Regions from separate parts of the Streptomyces sp. A5-4 genome, predicted to be linked through region 4. Evidence: riboswitches for the same ligand, from Rfam matches in the RefSeq annotation. Region 4 holds a riboswitch; each other region holds the start of a gene.
The links. Region 4 has a riboswitch for cyclic di-AMP ahead of ACLLJJ_RS32010 (M23 family metallopeptidase). Riboswitches for the same ligand answer to the same signal wherever they lie in the genome.
Positions count from the first base shown of each region.

Region 1: another riboswitch for cyclic di-AMP. It lies ahead of ACLLJJ_RS38160 (M23 family metallopeptidase); the one in region 4 lies ahead of ACLLJJ_RS32010 (M23 family metallopeptidase).
Region 2: another riboswitch for cyclic di-AMP. It lies ahead of ACLLJJ_RS13990 (transglycosylase family protein); the one in region 4 lies ahead of ACLLJJ_RS32010 (M23 family metallopeptidase).
Region 3: another riboswitch for cyclic di-AMP. It lies ahead of ACLLJJ_RS16430 (M23 family metallopeptidase); the one in region 4 lies ahead of ACLLJJ_RS32010 (M23 family metallopeptidase).

Region 1 is NZ_CP178591.1:8,165,035-8,168,491, reverse strand. Features, by position in the region: gene ACLLJJ_RS38165 (SGNH/GDSL hydrolase family protein) at 1-253, opposite strand, end outside; gene ACLLJJ_RS38160 (M23 family metallopeptidase) at 474-1,418, opposite strand; cyclic di-AMP (ydaO/yuaA leader) riboswitch at 1,422-1,598, opposite strand; gene ACLLJJ_RS38155 (hypothetical protein) at 2,063-2,245, opposite strand; gene ACLLJJ_RS38150 (tyrosine-protein phosphatase) at 2,436-3,248, shown strand; gene ACLLJJ_RS38145 (DUF6126 family protein) at 3,315-3,457, opposite strand, start outside.
Region 2 is NZ_CP178591.1:3,043,506-3,046,962, reverse strand. Features, by position in the region: gene ACLLJJ_RS14000 (cytochrome P450 family protein) at 1-233, shown strand, start outside; gene ACLLJJ_RS13995 (transglycosylase family protein) at 346-1,287, shown strand; cyclic di-AMP (ydaO/yuaA leader) riboswitch at 1,543-1,714, shown strand; gene ACLLJJ_RS13990 (transglycosylase family protein) at 1,718-2,419, shown strand; gene eno (phosphopyruvate hydratase) at 2,660-3,457, shown strand, end outside.
Region 3 is NZ_CP178591.1:3,592,366-3,595,822, reverse strand. Features, by position in the region: gene ACLLJJ_RS16435 (PP2C family protein-serine/threonine phosphatase) at 110-1,351, shown strand; cyclic di-AMP (ydaO/yuaA leader) riboswitch at 1,611-1,746, shown strand; gene ACLLJJ_RS16430 (M23 family metallopeptidase) at 1,758-2,825, shown strand; gene ACLLJJ_RS16425 (aldo/keto reductase) at 2,899-3,457, shown strand, end outside.
Region 4 is NZ_CP178591.1:6,835,785-6,839,241, reverse strand. Features, by position in the region: gene ACLLJJ_RS32015 (GntR family transcriptional regulator) at 1-684, opposite strand; gene ACLLJJ_RS32010 (M23 family metallopeptidase) at 936-1,754, opposite strand; cyclic di-AMP (ydaO/yuaA leader) riboswitch at 1,767-1,928, opposite strand; gene ACLLJJ_RS32005 (M16 family metallopeptidase) at 2,151-3,457, opposite strand, start outside.

The DNA.
Region 1 (3,457 bases), 1.3 Mb from region 4:
CGGGGGCCAGTTCCATCGCCCTGGGGACCTGCTCGGCCACGATCTGGTCGAGGAGCCGGCCGCGCACGGCGAGGTTGGCATAGCGGAATGTGTGCTCGGGGACACGATCGTCGAGGAGTACGGCCAGCCGGTCCGCCCAGCCGATGTACGCACCGCCGGGTCCGGGGTCACCGACCCCCTCCGTGAAGCTGTCCCCAATCGCCGCGTACGACCCTATGGTCCCTGTCCTGAATGATCTCGCATCGTCTCCCACGTCGGCCCATGCTCCACTGGATCAAGTGACCTACGCCACCGTAGGGAGGGGGTTGACGCCGGTGAGAAAGGACACCGGTCAAGTTTGGGTCAACCCCGGAATATGCCTGGGCCGGCCTGGACGGACCTGGTTCAACGCGTACGCCCCCTTCCGCGGCCGGTGTGCGGCGCGGAAGGGGGCATACGAAGGCGATGCCCGTGGCCCGGAGAGAGGGCGTGTGTCAGACGGAGACGCCGTGACCGCGCAGGTAACCCAGCGGGTCTATGTCGGAGCCGTAGCTCGGGCCGGTCCTGATCTCGAAGTGCAGGTGCGGGCCCGTGGAGTTGCCGGTACTGCCGGAGAGACCGATCTGCGTGCCGCCGGTGACGCTCTGGCCGGACGAGACGGACAGCGAGGACAGGTGGGCGTACTGCGAGTAGCGGCCGTCGTTGTGCTGGATGACGACCTCGTTGCCGTACGAGCCGCTCCAGCCCGCGGAGACGACGGTGCCGGCGCCGACGGCCTTGACCGAGGTGCCGCTGGACGCGGAGAAGTCGACGCCCGTGTGGTAGCCGCTGGACCAGCTGCCGCCGGAGGCGCGGTAGGAGGTGGTGATGCCCGCGGAGACCGGGGCGGTGAAGCCGGAGGACGACGCCGTCGATGCGGAGCCGGCCGACTCGGACTTCTCCGATCCGCTCGCGGAGGAGGAGGACTGCGAGGAGGACGACTTCGGCTGCGCGGCGGGTGCGGCGGCCTTGGCCGACGACTGCGACGCGGACGACGGGGCGGAGCCGGCCGCCTTCGCGCCGATGCTGAGCTTCATGCCCGGCATGATCAGCCCGGGGTTGTCGCCGACGGTCGACCGGTTGTCCTCGTACAGCTTCTGCCAGCCGCCGCGCACGTTCTGCTGGTCGGCGATCTTCGACAGGTAGTCGCCGGAGACCACGGCGTACGTCTTGCTGCCGGCCTTCTTCGGCTGCTGCTTCTGCTGCGAGACGGCTGCGGCGGACGCGGCCTTCTCGGGGGCCACGGCGGGCGCGGCGGCCGGTGCGGCGTTCTCCGCGGCGTTCGCGCCGGTGGCGGCGATGAACGGAAGTGCGAGTGCGGCTCCGCCCGTTCCCGCGGCGACGAATCCACGGGTGATCGAGTTGGACCTCGGGCGGCGGTGCTTACCCTTTGCGGGCATGGCGAATTTCCTCTCCGGCGCCTACGAGGTGAGCTGTCGGGTTCGGGCTGGAGATGCCCGGCCGCGCAACCGCGCGACTTAACCCCGAGCCGGTCCGGAGTTCCGGATGACGGCGTACTACCTGGGTCCCCCGCTCCTGCCACACGTGAGTGTCGTGGGGTTTCCGGGCGGTGGCAGGATTCGGCGATCCACCCGGATTGACGGTGACCGTAAGCCGCCGAGGCGTCCTCGAACAAGCCGATCAGGACAATCGGCCATGGCTGATCATCGCTCTGCGGCAATCCCGTGGGGATTTGTCGTCACACTCCGTGGATTACCGATCTTCACGCCCCGCCCACGACCTGGTATTCGCTTCACGACTTCGCCACGCACCGTCACGAATATGATCCTGCTCACCAGCAAGCACACCATCCCCCTTGCCCACAAGGGGTGTTACCCACAAATAGCCCGATTCGCCCCAAGTGCTACTCGCCGCCCGAAGTCGGTGATCCTGACCTCCGCGCAGTCGACGACCAGGGCCCGCGCCGGACACCCGGAGCACCACCAGCTTGTACGCCGGCCCCACGCCAGGTCCGGCGAGGTGTCCGGATCATCGGCGCGCGGACCGGCGAAGGTGGTCACACCCGCCTCGGCCGGCTCGCCGCTCAGCCACTCCCCTGGTACGCGCCGCGCGTCCGAACAGTGGGGCCCCTCGGGTGCAGCCGGTAGCCGGCCAGGAACTCCCCGGTGAGGGCGACCGGGACACCGCGGTGGTCGGCCTTCCGCCCGGTGTACCGCGAGGCCCTCCAGTTGGCGCGCGGGGCGGTGGCGATGGTGGGGTCGGGCACGCGCCCCCCCTGGCCCCAATCGGCACACGGGGGCGTGGAGTTCATGGCCAGGTACGGGCAGCTCCCGCTCGGCCCGGGGCGACGGCCGCGCGTGCACGGCCGAGACAATTGCCTCAGGTACTCATGTCGTATCGTCGAACGGTGCCCAGATCGGCGAGCAACGCCGACGGCAGACACTTCAGGAGTCACCGTGACACAGCAGCTGCCGCAGGTCCCGTCGACAGAGCCCGACCTTGCCGGAGTGCGCAACTTCCGCGATGTGGGCGGCCTGCCGACCGTGGACGGCCGGCAGGTGCGGCACGGCGTGCTCTTCCGCAGCGGGCACCTGGCACACGCCACCGTCGCCGACGCGGTCTTTCTCGACTCCCTCGGCCTGCACACGATCTTCGACTTCCGCAATGAGGCGGACCAGAAGCTGGAGGGTCCGGACGTCGAGCTGGCGGGTGTACGCAATGTGAACCTGCCGCTGACCGACCCGGCCGACGGCGCGGTGTTCTGGAAGATGGTCCGCGACGGAAACCTCGACGAGCTGCGCGAGATTCTCGCGGACGGCAAGGCGGCGGGGCGGATGTCCGACACCTACCGCGAGATCATCAAGGAGCGCACCGGCGAGCACAGCCAGGTGCTGCACGCCTTGGCCGAGGACAGCGTCCCGGCGCTGATGCACTGCGCGGCGGGCAAGGATCGCGCGGGGCTCTCGATAGCGGTGTCGCTGCTGGCGGTCGGCGTCGAGCGCGAGGCCATCGTGGCCGACTACCTCAAGTCGAACGACCCGTCGCGCCGCTACAAGGTCAGCCGCAGCGACAACTCCCCCGTCGGCATGTCCCCCGAGGTCATGGAACTGCTCAGCCCGCTCTTCGAGGCCCGCGCCGAGTACCTCGACGCCGCCTTCGAGACCATCGAGGAGGTCTGGGGCGGCGCCGAGCGCTACCTCACGGAAGGCCTGCGGGTCACCCCCGAGACGCGCGAGCGGCTGCGGCTGCGGCTCCTCGACGATGCCTGAGCGACATCGCGGCCCGGGCCTGCTCCCGCACCCCGGGCCGGCCCCTCGCCCCGGCGCGCGGCGCGGTCAGCGCGCGTCGCCCAGCGTGAAGAGCAGATAGACGAAGGCCGCGAAGAGATGGCCGGCCACGACGTACACGAAGAGCCGGATCATCAGCCCCCTGGGGAACTTGTCCTCGACGATGCCGCGTCGGGCGGGCCTCACGTCCG
Region 2 (3,457 bases), 3.8 Mb from region 4:
CGCTGGACCTCTCACGGACCGACAATCAGCACCTCGGCTACGGGCACGGCATCCACTACTGCCTCGGCGCACCGCTCGCGCGGCTGGAGGGACAGACGGCGCTCGCGACGCTGCTCCGGCGCCTTCCGGACTTGCGGCTTGCGGTGGAGCATGACGATTTGCGCTGGCGCGGGGGACTCATCATGCGCGGACTGCGCACGCTTCCGGTCGAGTTCGGGATGAAACAGGAGTGACGGGACGTCAATGTTGAGACCTTCACGTGATCTCTGCTGCATCGACTTGTAACAAACGTTCGAGTACGGCTACCTTCACCGTCATCTCAGCCGTCACTCGAAAGGCAACCGCATGCTCTCCGCGAACGGCCGGCATCGCCGCCCGCGTCAGGCTCCGGCCCTCGTCGTAGCGGCGGGAGTCGCCGGCTCGGCCATCGCCATCCCACTGCTCGGTGCCACCAGCGCGGGCGCGGCCGAAGCAGCGACCTGGGACCGGGTCGCCGAATGCGAGAGCGGCGGCATGTGGAGCGCCGACCTCGGTAACGGGTACTACGGCGGGCTCCAGTTCTCGCAGGACACCTGGAAGAGCTTCGGCGGTACGGCGTACGCGCCGCGCGCCGACCTCGCCAGCCGCTCGCAGCAGATCCAGATCGCGGACAAGGTGCTCGCCGACCAGGGCCCGCAGGCCTGGCCGAGCTGCTCGGTGATCTCGGGCCTGGCGGCGGGCGACAACGCCGAGCCGGCCGACGGCGCCACCGCGCCGAAGCCGTCGGACACCCCGGACCCGGCCGAGGCCGACGGGGCCGAGGACGTGAAGGGAACGACGGGGGACCCGGCGAAGCCGAAGACGGGCGACTCCGCGAAGTCGACCGACTCCGCCGACCCGACCGCGCCCCCCGCGTCCGCGACGCCCTCCCAGGCCCCCCGGAAGCCCGCGGAGAAGTCCGCGGCGCCCACCACCGAAGAGGGCACGCCGCAGGGCAAGCACCGCGGCGGGAAGGCCGAGGAGCCCGGCGAGAGCGCCGAAGCCGCCACCGGACATGCGGATGAGTCGCGTGAATCGGGGCGTCATGCCTCACGAGGTGACGGATCGGCACGTGACGCGGACGACGCCGTCGCCACGGACGGCGAGTACGTCGTCGTCGCCGGTGACAGCCTCTGGACCATCGCCGACACGCACGACGTCTCGGGCGGCTGGTCGGCGATCTACGAGGCGAACGAGGGTGTCGTCGGCTCCGACGCGGACCTCATCCGCCCCGGCCAGAGCCTTGATCTGACCGCGAAGCAGGGGTAGTTCGCGGTCGAATGTCCGGTTTGGCGCCAGTGAGACAAGGGTCTCTTTGTCTCAACTGGCGTGTCCCGCCGACAAGCCCTCCTCGTGTCGCCTCTGACCTGCACGGATGCCCTCGCCGCGGAAGCAAGTAAGGGGGATATCTCCCTGATGTTCGCCTTTGGACATCAGGGAGTCGTGTGTTTACGGTCGGACCGCTCGCCACCGCGGGCCCCGTCGACCGTCACGCCGAATCCTGCCGTCGGTCGGGGGGAACCGACGCGTAAAGCGCCGTAGGCAGGAGCGGGGGACCCAGGTAAGCGCCGGGCCCGGCCGTCGAGAGACGAACCGGAACCGGCTAGGGGTAAAGCTGCGCATCCGTACGTGCAGCCGGGCAACTCACTTGGCCCGAACCCGACAGCTCACCTCGTAGGCGTCGGTGAGGAGATGTCACATGCTGTTTTCCAGCAAGGCCAAGCACCGTCGCCCGTCCAAGGCCACCCGTGTCGCCGCGCTCGCCGGCATCAGCGGCGCTGTCATCGCCGCCCCGCTGATGGGCGCGTCCTCCGCCTCGGCGGCCTCCGTCGAGACGTGGGACGCCGTCGCCCAGTGCGAGTCCGGCGGCAACTGGTCCATCGACACCGGCAACGGCTACTCGGGCGGCCTGCAGTTCTCGCCGTCCAGCTGGGCCGCAGCGGGCGGTACGCAGTACGCCCCGAGCGCCGCCCAGGCCTCCAAGAGCCAGCAGATCGCTGCTGCCGAGCGTCTCCTCGACCTCCAGGGCCCGGGTGCCTGGGCATGCGCCGGCGCCGGTGGCCTCACCAACGACGGTGTGGACCCGGGTGTCGACGCCTCGGGCTCCGACACGCAGAAGCAGGCCGAGCCGCAGCAGGAGCAGAAGCAGGCCGAGCCGCGCGCCGCCGAGCAGCCCGCCTCGCGCAGCGAGGTCCGCTCCGCCCCGCAGGCCGAGGCCAAGGCCGCCGCCCCCATCAAGAAGGGCGACGGCGAGTACAAGGTCAAGGCCGGCGACACCCTCGGCAAGATCGCCAAGGCCGAGAAGGTCAAGGGCGGCTGGGACAAGGTCTTCGAGCTGAACAAGGACATCGTCACCGACGCCGATGTCATCTACCCGGGCCAGCAGCTGCACCTCAAGTGAGCTCGAATCTGAGCAGCTGAGCGGCTGAGGGGCTCGCCCCACAGAACCACCCCGGCCCGGCGCGTTCTCCCCCGTACGCGCCGGGCCGGGGTTTCGTCATTATTTGCCCCGGCAAGTGCGTGTTCTTGTCCCAGGGAACGGGCGATCGGCCGGTTGATGCCCCCGAGCCGGTTAGGCTCTTGGCGCAAGGCCAAAGTGACCCTGCACCCCTAGCGTCACACCCCATAAGGAGATGCTCTCGTGCCGTCCATCGACGTCGTCGTAGCCCGGGAAATCCTGGACTCCCGAGGCAACCCCACGGTCGAGGTCGAGGTCGGCCTCGACGACGGCAGCACCGGTCGTGCTGCCGTTCCCTCCGGTGCTTCCACCGGCGCGTTCGAGGCCGTCGAACTTCGCGACGGTGACCCGAACCGCTACCTCGGCAAGGGCGTCGAGAAGGCAGTCCTCGCCGTCATCGAGCAGATCGGCCCGGAGCTCGTCGGCTACGACGCCACCGAGCAGCGCCTGATCGACCAGGCCATGTGCGACCTGGATGCCACTGAGAACAAGGGCTCGCTCGGCGCGAACGCCATCCTCGGCGTCTCGCTCGCCGTCGCGCACGCCGCTTCCGAGGCGTCCGACCTGCCGCTCTTCCGCTACCTCGGCGGACCCAACGCGCACCTGCTGCCCGTCCCGATGATGAACATCCTCAACGGTGGGTCGCACGCCGACTCCAACGTGGACATTCAGGAATTCATGATCGCGCCGATCGGCGCGGAGTCCTTCTCCGAGGCGCTGCGCTGGGGCACGGAGGTCTACCACACCCTCAAGTCCGTCCTGAAGACCAAGGGCCTGTCCACCGGCCTCGGCGACGAGGGCGGCTTCGCCCCGAACCTGGACTCCAACCGCGCCGCGCTCGACCTCATCCTTGAGGCCATCGCGCAGGCCGGTTACATCCCGGGCGAGCAGATCGCGCTCGCGCTCGACGTCGCCGCGTCCGAGTTCTACAAGGACGGCGCGTACGAGTTCGAGGGCAAGTCCCGCTCGGCCGCCGAGATG
Region 3 (3,457 bases), 3.2 Mb from region 4:
GCGCGGTACCGTCCGCAACCGGGCGCGGACTGGCAGGAGACCACAGGTGGGGAAGCAAGGCACAGCGGGTGGGGCGGGTGCCCGTACGACCCGGCGGTTCGTCCGGGCTATGCCCGCACTGCTGATCGTCGGCGGTTTGTTCTTCGACCTCATGACCCCGTCGAACTTCACGGCGTCGCCCCTCTTCGCCGCCGCCCCGCTGATCGCCGCCCCGCTCTTCTCCCTCAGCAACACCGTGCTGACCGGGATCGCCTCGACCCTGGCCATCGCCGGGCTGCACGTTCGTACGCAGACCGCGACACAGGTCGAGGCCGCCACCGAGCTGGTCACCGTGGTCACCGTGGCCGCCCTCGCGGTGGTCATCAACCGTGTCGTGCGGCGCAGCGACCGCGAGCTGGCCTCCGCCCGGGAGATCGCCGAGGCGGCCCAGCGTGCCGTGCTGCCCACGCCCGCCGACCGGATCGCCGGGCTGTACGTCGCGGCGCGCTACGAGGCGGCGCAGGCGGACGCCTTCATCGGCGGCGACCTCTTCGCCGTGCAGGAAACGCCGTACGGCGTGCGCCTGGTGGTGGGGGACGTCCGGGGCAAGGGGATGGACGCCGTGGAGGCCGTCGCGGTGGTCATCGGAGCCTTTCGCGAGGCCGCCGAGCAGGAGTCCTCGCTGGAGGGCGTCGCGCAGCGGCTGGAGCGGGCGCTGGCGCGCGAAGGGACCCGGCGCGACGGCCTCGACGCGTTCGAGGGCTTCACCACCGCCGTGCTCGCCGAGATCTCTCGGGACCGTGGAGTCCTACGGCTGGTCAACCGCGGCCACCCCGAGCCGTTGCTGCTGTACGCCGACGGGGCGTTGGACGTCATCGAGCCGGTCGAGCCCGCGCTGCCGCTGGGGATGGCCGAGCTGGGGGCCTGGCCGGACCGGGCGCAGGAGCACCCCTACCCGGCGGGGGCCACGCTGCTCCTCTACACGGACGGCCTGTCCGAGGCCCGCGACGCGGCGGGCGTCTTCTACGACCCGCAGGCGCGGCTGCGCGGCCGGATCTTTCCCGGGCCCGAGGAGCTGCTGGGCGCGCTCATCGACGACGTACGGCTGCACACCGGTGGCGGGTCCACGGACGACATGGCGCTGCTGGCGGTCGGGCGGCCCTCCGAGGGGCAGCAGGACCGGCGCAGGACCGTGGAGATCGTCAGGCGGGCCGAGCGGCAGAGACCGGCGGCAGCGGGCGGGCCGGGGCGCGGGGCAGGGGCAGGAGGCGCGGCAGCGGGCGCGCCCGACGGCGGGCCACCCCGTGCGGCGCCCGGCAGTGGGTTCGGCGATGAATCCGGCGATGGATCCGGGACGCGCTCCGGTCCCTGAGGACGCTGGAAAGGTCGCGTTCCGCCTTGCTGCGACGCTCCGTAGTCGTAGCGCACCGCTGCGCGTAACAATTGACGAACCGTCAAGAAATCGATGTTTGCTGAGTGTCGATCAACTCGACCCGTTGTGACCGATTGTGTCCCGCTAAGTCTGTGGCGAAGACGTTAACGATCACCAGGAACAGCTTGGAACCGGACCGGGTCTCTATTAACGTTCGATAACGCAGCGCGGTTGTCCCAGTCGTCGCAAGAGGCGACACCGTGTGCATGCGCCGAATTCCGCAAGGGAACCGGGGAACCATGTTCCTTGGGGTGAATCGGGCCGAACCTGGCCCGTAGGAGACCTTCCTGCTCCGAACCCGTCAGCTAACCCGGTAGGCGAGAAGGAAGGAAAGGAGCACGCCTCCGTGGCGTCCAACACCCCTGCCCCCGTGGCCCCCCTGCCCCCCTACGGGGTGCCGAACGACCCCGCCGACCTCATTCGCGGGGAGGGTACTTGGGAAGAGTGGAATCCCACCGAGGACTCCATTCGTCCCGTGCGCGGCAAGCACCGCGTGGCCAAGCAGCGCGGTGGCATCGCCCGCAGCTCCACGGTTCTGGGTGTCGGAGTCATCGCCGCCGTCGGCGCGGGCGGCATCGCCACCGCGCAGGACAAGCCGGCCGTCTCGATCTCCCTTCCGGACGCCATCACCGACTCGCTGCCCGACGCCAAGTCCCTTCCCGGCGTAGGCGCCCTGTTCTCCGGCGACGCGAAAGACTCCGGCGTCACCACGGGCGAAGCGGTCGTCGCCGCCACCCCGCTCACCACCGCCGGTATCAGCACCGCCGACGCGCAGCAGGGCACCACCGACGCCGGCGAGTTGCTCCGCGCCCGCATACTCCAGCAGGCCGACCAGCAGCAGGCCGCCGCGGACGCCGACGTCGCGCAGGCCGCCGAGTCGGCCGCCGCCGAGCAGGCCGCGGCGGATGCGAAGTCCCAGCAGGACGAGGCGAAGGCCGACGCCGCCGAGAAGGAGCGCAAGGCGGAGGAAGCGGCCAAGGCCAAGGCCGAGGCGAAGCGGCTCGCGAAGCTGGCCGCCAGCTACTCCCTGCCGACCTCCTCGTACACGCTCACCTCCACCTACGGCCAGTCCGGCTCGATGTGGTCCTCCGGTCAGCACACCGGGCTCGACTTCGCTGCCCCGACGGGCACGCCGGTCAAGGCCGTGCACGGCGGGACCATCAAGTCGGCGGGCTGGTCGGGCTCCTACGGCTACCGCATCGTCCTCGAACTCGATGACGGTACGGAGATCTGGTACTGCCACCTCTCCTCGATGAGCGTCACCTCGGGCGACGTCGGCACGGGCGACACCATCGGCAACGTCGGCGCCACCGGCAATGTGACGGGCCCGCACCTGCACCTCGAAGTGCACACACCCGGCGGCGACGGCGTCGACCCCGCGTCCTGGCTGCGCGGCAAGGGCCTCAACGTCTGAGACCTCGGGCCGGCTGCGGGAGTCCCGGAGCCGGCCGGGGAATGCATGTGCCCGCCATGCGGTTGATCAACCCATGACTTCTCTCCGCAAGCTGGGCAGCTCCGAGCTCGCCGTCTTCCCGCTCGCCCTCGGTGGCAACGTCTTCGGCTGGACCGCCGACGAGGCGCAGTCCTTCGCCGTCCTCGACGCGTACGTCGCCGGGGGCGGCAACTTCGTCGACAGCGCCGACTCCTATTCGGCCTGGGCCCCGGGCAACGAGGGCGGCGAGTCCGAGCGCGTCCTCGGCCGCTGGCTCGCCTCGCGAGGCAACCGCTCCGAGGTCGTCGTCGCCACCAAGGTCGGCGCCCACCCCTCGTACAAGGGGCTGGCCGGTACGAACATCAAGGCCGCCGCCGACGAGTCGCTGCGTCGGCTCGGCACCGACCACATCGACCTCTACTACACGCACTTCGACGACGAGACCGTGCCCGTCGAGGAGATCATCACCGCTCTCGACCAGCTGGTGAAGGACGGCAAGGTCCGCGCGATCGCCGCCTCCAACATCAGCGCCGAACGCCTCCGGGCGTCCCTGGCCTTCTCGGAGCAGGAAGGGCTGGCGCGCTATGTCGCCCTCCAGCCGCACTACAACCTCG
Region 4 (3,457 bases):
TTAATTACGGCCGCCCACGGTGTTTACGGCATGTTGCGAAGTCCTCACCCGTTCCGGTGCGGGGTGCCGCAGCCGGTGCGCCGGGATCGCGCGTTCGGCGTGCAGCGCCGTCAGCGCCCTGGCCCGCTCCGCGTCGCCGCGCGCCACCGCGTCCACGATCGCGCCGTGCTCCGCCCAGGACTCGACAGGACGGGCGTGCTGCTCGACGGCGTACATCCAGGCGACCTTGTGCCTGAGCTGGGTGAGCAGGGCCGTCAGGCCGGGGCTGCCGGAGGCCTGGGCGAGGGTCTCGTGGAACCACCCGCCGAGTGAGCGCAGATCCTCGCCCTGCCCCCGGCGGGCCCGCTCCTGACCGAGTCTGACCAGGCCACGCAGCACCTTGAGGTGCGCGTCGGTGCGCCGCCTGGCGGCCCGTGCGGCGCCCAGCGGCTCCAGCAGCGTCCGGACCTCCAGGAGGTCGGCGGCCTCCTGCTCGGTGGGCTCCGCGACGCAGGCGCCCGCATGCCGGCGCGTGGTGACGAACCCTTCGGACTCCAGGGTGCGCAGGGCCTCGCGCACCGGGACGCGCGAGACGCCGTAACGGCGCGCCAGCAGCTCCTCGGTGAGCCGGGCGCCCCGCTCGAAGACACCGGACACGATGTCGTCACGAATTGCCGTGCATACCGAATGCGCAGGAATGCGCATGACCGAACCTCCGCCTCAATCCCCGCGAAACGCGGTCGATCCGCTGCTGTTCTGCGACCCTATTGCAGCAACCGGGAAATTCCGATGGGCGGCCGGAATTCATGGATACCTTTTGGCCATCGCCGCGGGCGGACGGGCGGAGTCGGCCGCACACGCACCGGGGTACGCCGAAGGCCCCGGCGGGAAGCCGGGGCCTTCGGGAATGCCAGGGGCTGCGGCGGGCCAACAGGGCCCGCGCCGTTCCGGACGCGTCAGGCGTTGACGCCGTGTCCGCGCAGGTACGCGACGGGGTCCATGTCCGAGCCGTACTCGGCGCTCGTACGGGCCTCGAAGTGCAGGTGCGGGCCGGTCGAGTTGCCGGTCGAGCCCGAGATACCTATCTGCTGGCCGGGCGTGACGGCCTGGCCGACGGAGGCGGTGATGGACGAGAGGTGGCCGTACTGCGTGAACGTGCCGTCGTTCATCCTGATGACGATGTTGTTGCCGTACGCGCCGCCCCAGCCGGCCTCGACGACGGTGCCCGCGCCGACGGCCACGACGGAAGTGCCGGACGCGGCACGGAAGTCGACGCCGGAGTGGCTGCCGGAGGACCAGAGCGAGCCGCCGGACTTGTAGCCGGTGGTCACGGCGGAGCCGGCGACCGGGAGCGTGTACGAGGTGAGGCGCTTGCGCTCGGCCGCACGCGCGGCGCGCTCCTTGGCCTCGCGCTCGGCGCGCTCCTTCTTGGCCTTCGCCTCGGCCTTGCGCTCGGCTTCGGCCTTGCGCTCGGCCGCTGCCCTGCGCTCGGCTTCGGCCTTGCGCTCCGCCTTCTCGGCGGCCTCGCGCTGGGCCTGGGCCTGGGCGCCTATCTGGTCGGCCAGGGAGTCGTTGATGACGATGGCCTGGGTGAGGCCGGTGTCCTCGACGGAGTGGGCCGGACCTGCGCCCCTGTCCTCGGCGGCGAGCGCCGGGGAGGCCAGCGTTCCGATGACGCCGGTCGTCGCGAGGGCGGCGACGCCTGCGATGTTCGCGCTTCTGCGCGTCATGCGGCTGGGACGCCGGTGCTTCCCGGTGGTGCGGCTGAACGCCATGGAGGGGCTGGTCCTTTCCTTCCTTCTCGCCTACCGGGTTAGCTGACGGGTTCGGAGCAGGAAGGTCTCCTACGGACCCCTCCGGCATACGGAGGCGTCCGATTCACCCCAGGGACTGAATGGGTCCCCGGCTCCCCAGGCTCGCGCCTGACGGGGACTCGGCGATGACTGTCCGGTGCCGCGGCTGCGGCTCATGCTGACGAACAGCCGGACCGACGCTAAGCGGCACATCTTTCAATCACCAAACAGACACAGCGTTTTGTAACGCACCCCACACACCAGACAGGCAACCACCGCAACAAAACGGACATACAGGAAGGACCCCGGCGGCTTGTCGGCCACCGAGGTCCTCCTACATCCCGCTATGCACCCCTATGCGAGTGCGGTCGTACCGGCTCAGCCCGTGACCACGGTCACGTCGCCGATGCCGAGGGCCCTGACGGGCTCCTCGATCTGCGAGGCGTCCCCCACGAGCACCGTGACCAGCCGGTCGCCGGGGAAGGCGCTGACGACGGCCGCGGTCGCCTCCACCGTGCCCGTCTCGGCGAGTCGCGCGTACAGCTGGGCCTGGAAGTCGTCGGGCAGCTGCTGCTCGACCTGGTCGGCCAGCGTGCCGGCGACCGCGGCGGCCGTCTCGTACTTGAGCGGCGCGACACCCACCAGGTTCTGTACGGCGACATCGCGCTCGGCGTCCGTGAGGCCGTCGGCGGCGAGGGTGCGCAGCACCTTCCAGAGGTCGTCGAGCGCGGGTCCGGTGGACTCGGTGTCCACCGAGCCGCTGATGGCGAGCATCGCCGCACCGGTGGCCCCGCCCTCCGAGGACGGAGCGGCGGAGCGCAGCACCTGGCCGAAGGCGCGCACCCCGTAGGTGTAGCCCTTCTCCTCGCGCAGGACCCGGTCGAGACGCGAGGTGAGGGTGCCGCCCAGGCAGTACGTACCGAGCACCTGGGCCGACCAGACACGGTCGTGCCGGTCGGCGCCGATCCGGCCGATGAGCAGCTGCGTCTGTACGGCGCCGGGCCGGTCCACGATGACGACGCGACCCGTGTCGTCGGCGGTGATCGGCGGCACCGGGCGGGCCGGTGCGGTGTTGCCCGTCCAGACCCCGAGGGTCTCGGCCAGCACGGCGTCCAGGTCGACGCCTTCGAGGTCGCCGACGACCACGGCGGTGGCCGTGGCCGGGCGCACGTGCGCGTCGTAGAAGCCCTTGACGCCGGCAGCGTCGATGCGCTTGACCGTCTCCTCGGTGCCCTGGCGGGGGCGCGACATGCGCGAAGTGGCCGGGAAGAGCTCCTTGGAGAGCTGCTTGGCCGCGCGCCGCGAGGGGTTGGCCGCCTCGTGCGGGATCTCGTCGAGCCTGTTGGCCACGAGGCGCTCGATCTCGGTGTCCGCGAAGGCCGGTGCGCGCAGCGCGTCGGCGAGCAGGCCCAGCGCCTTGGGCAGCCGGGAGACCGGGACCTCCAGGGAGACCCGGAGGCCGGGGTGGTCCGCGTACGCGTCGAGTGTGGCGCCGCAGCGCTCCAGCTCGGCGGCGAACTCCTCCGCGGAGTGCTTGTCGGTGCCCTCGGAGAAGGCCCTCGCCATGATCGTGGCGATGCCGTCGAGGCCCTCGGGCTCGGCCTCCAGCGGAGCGGCGAGGAAGATCTCGACGGCCATGACCTGCTGGCCGGGGCGGTGGCAGCGCAGCACGGTCAGGCCGTTGG